One region of the Egicoccus sp. AB-alg2 genome, then DNA from elsewhere that is predicted to be linked to it. Evidence: riboswitches for the same ligand, from Rfam matches in the RefSeq annotation. Region 1 holds a riboswitch; the other holds the start of a gene.

Evidence for each region. A riboswitch is a leader RNA that binds a small molecule or an ion and turns the genes downstream of it on or off. The one in region 1 is predicted to bind cyclic di-AMP.
Region 2: another riboswitch for cyclic di-AMP. It lies ahead of ACERM0_RS03575 (universal stress protein); the one in region 1 lies ahead of ACERM0_RS15960 (cation:proton antiporter).

What each region holds. Positions count from the first base shown of each region.
Region 1 is NZ_JBGUAX010000007.1:357,846-361,249, reverse strand. It holds gene ACERM0_RS15960 (cation:proton antiporter) at 1-1,466, opposite strand, end outside; cyclic di-AMP (ydaO/yuaA leader) riboswitch at 1,558-1,711, opposite strand; gene ACERM0_RS15955 (cation:proton antiporter) at 1,748-3,404, opposite strand, start outside.
Region 2 is NZ_JBGUAX010000002.1:194,013-197,416, reverse strand. It holds gene ACERM0_RS03585 (hypothetical protein) at 1-455, shown strand, start outside; gene ACERM0_RS03580 (sulfurtransferase TusA family protein) at 449-709, opposite strand; gene ACERM0_RS03575 (universal stress protein) at 777-1,898, opposite strand; cyclic di-AMP (ydaO/yuaA leader) riboswitch at 1,900-2,036, opposite strand; gene ACERM0_RS03570 (cysteine desulfurase family protein) at 2,032-3,192, opposite strand; gene ACERM0_RS03565 (response regulator) at 3,296-3,404, shown strand, end outside.

The DNA.
Region 1 (3,404 bases):
GCCTGCTGCTCGACGACCGTGTGCGCGATGCCCGCGTCGGTCGAGACGTCGATGCGCAGCACGCTGCGGGCCTCCGCGCCGGCGGACTGTGCGACCGCCACCACCTCGGCGTCCAGTTCGCGGACCTCGCGCAGCCGCTCGCGGTCGGTCTCGGACGGCACGACCATCAGCGGCACGACCAGGCCACCGTCGGCCCGGGCGAACGCGGACGCGACCCGCATCAGCCGGGGGGCCGTGGCCGGGTTCGCCAGTGGCACGACGACGACCTCGCCGAGGTCACGGGCGACCTCCGGGCGGGGCAGCAGCGGCGCCGCGCGACCCGCCACCGCGGGCGCGACGAGGCAGGTCACGACGATCACCATCATGACGGCGTTGACCGTGTCCTCGTCGATCAGCCCGACGTTGAGGCCGACGACGATGGCGGCCAGGGTCGCGGCGGCCTGCGCGGCCGACAGCGCGAACATCGCCCCGATCTCCGGCCACGTGTAGCGCAGCGCCTTGCCGCTGATCCAGGCGGCCACGAACTTCGCGACCAGCGCCACCACCGTGAACACCCCGCCGATCAGCAGCGTGCGCCGCTCGAGCAGGACCTGGATGTCGATGAGCATCCCGGTCGCGAGCAGGAACAGCGGGATGAACAGCGTCGCGCCGAGGAAGTCGATGCGTTCCATCAGCGCGCCGCCGTTGGGGACGCTGCGATTGAGGGCGAGGCCGGCGAGGAAGGCGCCGACGATCGCCTCGATGCCGATCACCTCGGCCAGCGACGCGACCGTGAACAGGGCGACCATGACGAACAGGAAGCGCAGCGAGCGGTCCTGGCCGCGGCCGGAGAAGAACCAGCGGGCGGCGCGGGGCAGCCCGAGGACGGCCCCCGCGGTCAGGATCGCCATCGACGGCAGCAACGTGAGCCAGAACACCGGCGTCAGCGCGCCCTGGTGGGCGCGGGCGACCACCGCCAGGACCAGCAGCGCGGCCGTGTCGGTGATGATCGTCGCGCCGACGGAGGTCGCCACGGCGCGGTTGCCGACCGTGCCCACCCGCTGGAAGGCCGGATAGGTCACCAGCGTGTGCGACGCCCAGCACGACGCCAGCAGGATCGCCGCGAGCAGGTCGTAGCCGAGCGCCAGCGACGACACCGTGCCCAGCGCCATCGGCACGACGAAGGTCAACGCCCCGAAGCCGATCGAGTCGCGCCGGTGCTCGATGAAGTCGTCGAGGTCGAGCTCCAGCCCGGCGACGAACATCAGGTACAGCAGGCCGACGTTGCCGAGCACCTCGACGACGCCGGCGCGTTCCACCAGCCCGAGGCCGGTCGGGCCGATCGCGAAGCCGACCACCACGACGGCGACGACCTCGGGCAGCCGCAGCCGACGCGCCAGGATCGGCGCGAGCAGGATGGCCGCCGTCAGGACCGCGAGCAGCAGGCCCGGCTGCTGCAGGGGCAGATGTGGGATCTCGAAGGACACGGGATGCCTCTACGGGTCTCACGCGCGACGGGCTCGGTCGCGTGGAGGCCGCAGGTGCCGTGCATCCGTCGTGGACGCCGTGCCGGTTGCGACGCTCCTCCGGTGTCGCCTACGGGGTTAGCTGTCGGGCTCGGGCGCGAAGGGTCGCCTTACCGCGCGAACGCGGATTCGCCCCGTGGATGCCGCGGCATCCGAGTGGGTCCCCCGTCCCGGACGATGGCGTCCGAGCTCGGCGTAGCGACACACGTTAGCGAGCCGGGCCCGGCACGGGCCGCGAGTGATCAGCGGGGGACGACCACGACCACGGTGCGGCCACGGGCGGCCTGCGCGACACGGTGGGCGCCGCGACCGAGCCGACTGGTGGCGGGCGGGGTCACGGCCAGCACGACGTCGCCCTCTCGCACGCGGCTGGCCAGGGCCCGCAGCACGGTCGGTTCGGTCACGATCTCGCTGGGCCGGATGCGATGGTCGAGGCGGTGGCGCAGTTCGTCCTCGGGCAGGTCGGTGACGACCAGCGAGGGCACCTCGGCCTGCCGGGTGAGCCGGCCGACGACCTCGGCGGCCAGCACCAGCCCCCGGTCGTGGCCGAAGCCGACCTCGTCGGAGGTGACCACGAGCACGACCCGGCGGGTCGGCTCGTCGATCCCGGGCCGGCACACCAGCACGGGCACCGGCGAGATCGCCACGCACCGGTCGATGACGCTGCCGAACAGCGATCCCCGGCGCCGTGACTGGCCCTCCCACCCCATGACGAGGCAGGTGCCGTCCTGCTCGACCACGCTGTGCAGCACACCACCGTCGATCGACGCGTCGATGCGCACGCTGGTGTTGACCTCGGAGCCCACGGCCAGTGCGGCGCGCTCGGCCCGGCTGGCGAGTTCGCGGTTGGCGCGGACTTGCTCCGGCGCGGCGTCGAAGGGCAGGACGTTGACCGCGACGACGGCCCCGGAGTCGGGCGCGGCGACCTGCCCGGCGACCCGCACGAGCGACTCGATCGTGTCCGGGTTGGACACGGGTACCACGACCCGCTTGCCCAGCGAGCGGCCCTCGGTGCCCGGCGGCGGCACCTGCGGGGCGTGCCGGTTGGCGCTGACGCCGGCCAGCAGTGCCGTGACCATGATGACCAGGATGATCGCGTTGACCTCGGCGGTGCCGAGCAGTCCGAGCTCCTGGCCGACGACGACCGCCGCCAGGGCGCCGGCCGCCTGCCCGACGCTCAGGGAGAACATCAGGCCGCGCTCGTTGGCGGTGAACCCCAGCCACCGCCCCGACACCGTCGAGGCACCCCACTTGGACACCACCTCGGCGGCCACCAGCGCGACCCCGAGGGTGAGCGTGGCCGGGTCGGTCACGAGCGCGACCGGGTCCAGCATCATCCCGGTGCTGATCAGGAAGGCGGGGATGAACAGCGACCGGCCGAGGAACGCCACCCGGTCGGCGATGACGGTGCCGTCGGGCACGAACCGGTTGAACGCCAGACCGGCGAGGAAGGCGCCGACGATCGGTTCGATGCCGATCGCACCGGCCACCACCGCGGCCAGGCCCATGCCAGACAGCAGGTACGTCAGCCGTACCTCGCGGTCCTGGCCGAGGCCGCGGAAGAACCAGCGCGTGAAGCGTGGCACCCCCAGCAGCATGGCACCGACGTAGAGCACCATGCCGGCCGTGAACAGCAGCCAGTAGCCGACGCCCTGGTTGCCCTCGGCGCCGGCCGACGCCACCGCCAGCACGAGCAGCGCCGCCACGGTCGCCAGCAACGTGGCACCGAGGCTGGCCGTCACCGCCGGATTGCGGGCCAGGTCGTAGCGGGCGATGGTCGGGTACGACAGCGGGGTGTGGCTGGTCAGCGCCGAGCCGATGATGACCGCGGCCAGGAACGGCACCCCGATCGCCAGCGAGACCCCGGTCACCACCAGCATCGGCAGCACGAACGTCACG
Region 2 (3,404 bases), on a different contig from region 1:
GCCAGTGCCGCCACGGCCAGCTCGTGCGCACCCTCAGCGACCTGGAGGCCGCCCGCTACGCCTGGGTCGAGGACCTGCACCGCCTGGTGGTCGTCGCGATCCGCGACGAGACCGGCGCCGATCTGGACGAGCTGGGCTCCCAGGCGGCGTGGGCCTGCTACGAGGACGTCTGGGAGCGGCTGCGGGTCCGCTGGTCGCGCGGTGGCCGGCTCGCCCGCGTGCCCCTGGGTGCCGAACCCGAGGTGGTCCGCCTGCTGCAGTCGCTGCCCGTCGCCGCGGCCGAGGCGGCGGGCACGGACGTCTCCACGTGCCCGCCCGATCCCCTGTGGCTGGGCGGGCGCCTGCTCGTGGATCTCGAGGGACTGCGCGCCCACCTCGACGGTCCCGCGCGGGGCGACGACGACCTGCGCATCCTCGTCGGACTCATCACCGGCGCGTGCCGCCGGCGTCAGTGAACGCGGCGCACCTCGAAGCGCCACACGCCGTCCACCTCCACCTGGCCGGCCAGCTGCTGGCGCTGCATACGGCACCAGACCGGCACGTCGACCTTGGCGGCGGGGTCGGTCGCCAGCAGGAGCACGACCTGGCCGACCTCGACGTCCTTGACCGCCTTGGCCAGCTCGATCACCGGCATCGGGCAGCTCAGACCGGTCGCGTCGACCTCGACGACCGGTGCGGTCGACGCGGTGGGGTCGGACGCCTGCGGCATCGCGGGGCTCCTGGACGGCGGCACCGGCAGGCTAACGGACCCCGACCCGACCACCGCCGCCGGGCGGTCAGCCGCCCGAGCGGCTGCGGTCCACGTCGTAGGTGATCTCCGCGCCGAGGAAGGCGGGGGCCTCGTGGACGGCGACCATGACGCTGGCGATGGCGGCGTTGACGCTGGGCGCGGCCACCGTGACCGTCGCGCGCACGTGCGGGTGAGGGTCGCTCGCGGGCCACCAGGCCATGACCTGATCGGTGGTCCCGGCGGTCTGCAGCACACGGTCGAGGTCGTCGGGGCGGACGTCGCCGGCCTCGGGCAGCCGAGCCGTGACGACGATCCGGACCGGTCGCTCAGCACCCGCGCCATCGTGTGACGGTGCCGGCCGCCCGGCGTGGTCGACGGCGTCGGCCAGGCCCTCCTCCCGGGTCGGTCCGACGTCGATCGCGACCAGCAGCGTCGCGTCCGGTGCCGCCCAGGCGAGATGGGTCGTGGCGGCACGCAGCCCGCTGACGGTCGGCGCGACGGCGGCCACGATCACGTCCTCCGGGCGCGCGAAGGCCCCCACGGCCTGGTCGGTGCGGCGCGGGTCGTGGTGGACACGGTCGCCGACGCGCTCGAGGTGGTGGGGCAGGTGCATCTCGCGCTCGCCGGTGCGCAGCACCGTCGCCGGCTCCGGCGTCGCGGCGTCCAGCCGCTGGGCCAGGCTCACGGCGAGGTCGAGCCCGCGGTTGCCGCCGGGCAGCAGGTGGTCGGCGCTGATCGGCAGCAATACGCGCCGGAACGGGACCGTCCCGAGGCGGACCACGGCCAGGGGGGCGACGGAGCGTCCCACGATCGTGTCGAGCAGCCGCCCGAACACGTTGGTGGTGGAGCTGCGGCCGCGCCAGCCCATGACCACCAGTGAGGTCGGGTTCCCGGCGACCGCCGCCAGCACCCCCTCGGCGACGTCCTCGGCCTCCACGACCCGGCCCTGGATCGGCGTCGACAGCTCCTGGCCGGCCTCCTCGGCGGCCGCGATGGAGTTCCAGGCGTGGGCACGTTCGTCCGCCGTCGCGTTCGGCTTGACGACGGTCAGGGGCACGAGCGTGTCGGCGTCGGTGGCCAGCGACGCCGCCAGGCCCAACAGCGGCCGGACCGATGCCGGGTTGGCGATCGGGACCAGGATCGTGCGTTCGCCCACGGGTTCGGACACGTCAGCAACTCCTCGCTGCCTACGGGGTTAGCTGACGGGCTCGGGCCGGAGCAGCCCTACCCGACGTGGCTGTCGGGACTCGCCCCACGAACTCGGTTCCCCCGTCCCGGGCGGACCCGGGTTCGGCGCGCGCTCAGCGTACCCCCGAGGACTGCCGGAGGCGCTGCACCACCTCGGCGTATGCGTCGAGGAAGGCGTCGGCATCCGTCAGGGAGGTCTCCGGCCCGATCGAGACGCGCACGTGGCCGTGCGTGAGCACGCCCATGGCGACCAGCACGTGCGACGGCTCGCCCGAGGTGGAGGCGCACGACGAGCCCGAGTGCACGGCGAACCCCGCCTCGTCCAGGCGGGACACCAGCGCCTCGCCGTCGACGTACAGGGCGCTGACCGCCACGATCCCGGGATGCGCGTCGGCGAGGGGACCGTGCACCTGCACGTCCTCGACGAGCTCGGGCAGGCGGCGCCGCAGGTGGCGTCGCACGATCTCCCGGGCGGAGAACTCGGTCTGCAGGCTGGCCCGCGCGACCTCCAGGGCGACCGCGGTCGCGGCGATCCCGGGCACGTCCTCCAGCCCCGCCCGCCGGCGACGCTGGCGTTCGTCGCCCTCCTGCAGCGCGTGGACGCGCCCACGCGGGCCCAGCGCGAGGAACCCGGTGCCGCGCGGACCGCCGAACTTGGCCGCCGACGCCGTCAGCAGGTCGGCGCCGAGACCCTCCAGACTCAGACCGACCTGCCCGACGGTCTGGCAGGCGTCGACGTGCAGCAGCGCACCGTGTCGCGCGCACGCCTCTGCGACCGCATGGACGGGCTGGATCGCGCCGACCTCGTGGTTGGCGTGCTGGACGTGCACGGCCAGCGTCCGGTCGTCGACGAGCGCGGCGACCGCGTCGGGGTCCACCACGCCCGCGCCGTCGACGCCGACGACGTCGAGGTGGTAGCCGTGCTCGTCGCGCAGCCGTTCGCAGGCGCGGAGCACCGACGAGTGCTCCACCGCGGAACAGACGAGGTGGCGTCGCACCACGCCCCGCCGCTGAGCGGCGCGGGCGGCTCCGAGGACCGCCAGGTGGACCGCTTCGGTGCCGCCCGACGTCCACACGAGCGAGCGCTCGTCGACGCCCACGGCCGCCGCAGCGGTGGCGGTCGCCCGGTCGAGCAGGTCGCGTGCGGCCCGCCCCTCGCGGTGCCCGCGCGACGGGTCGGCCCAGGCCACGGCGGACGCGTCGGCCCATGCCTGGCGCGCCTCCGGGCGCAACGGCCAGGCGGAGGCGTGGTCGAGGTAGACGCGAGCGGCCATCGCGGCAACCGTAGGCGGCTGTCGGGGGGGCGGGGAACCGGGGGCCGGGCGCGCGCGGTACGGTTCGCGCGAGAACCCGTCGGTCGAGTCGAGAGAATCACGCGTGCGCGTCCTGGTGGTTGCGGAGAACCTGTCGGAGCGGCTGCGGGCCGTCAGTGCCCTGAAGCTGCACGCCGATGCGGAGGTCACCGAGGCCGAGAGCGGCGAGCAGG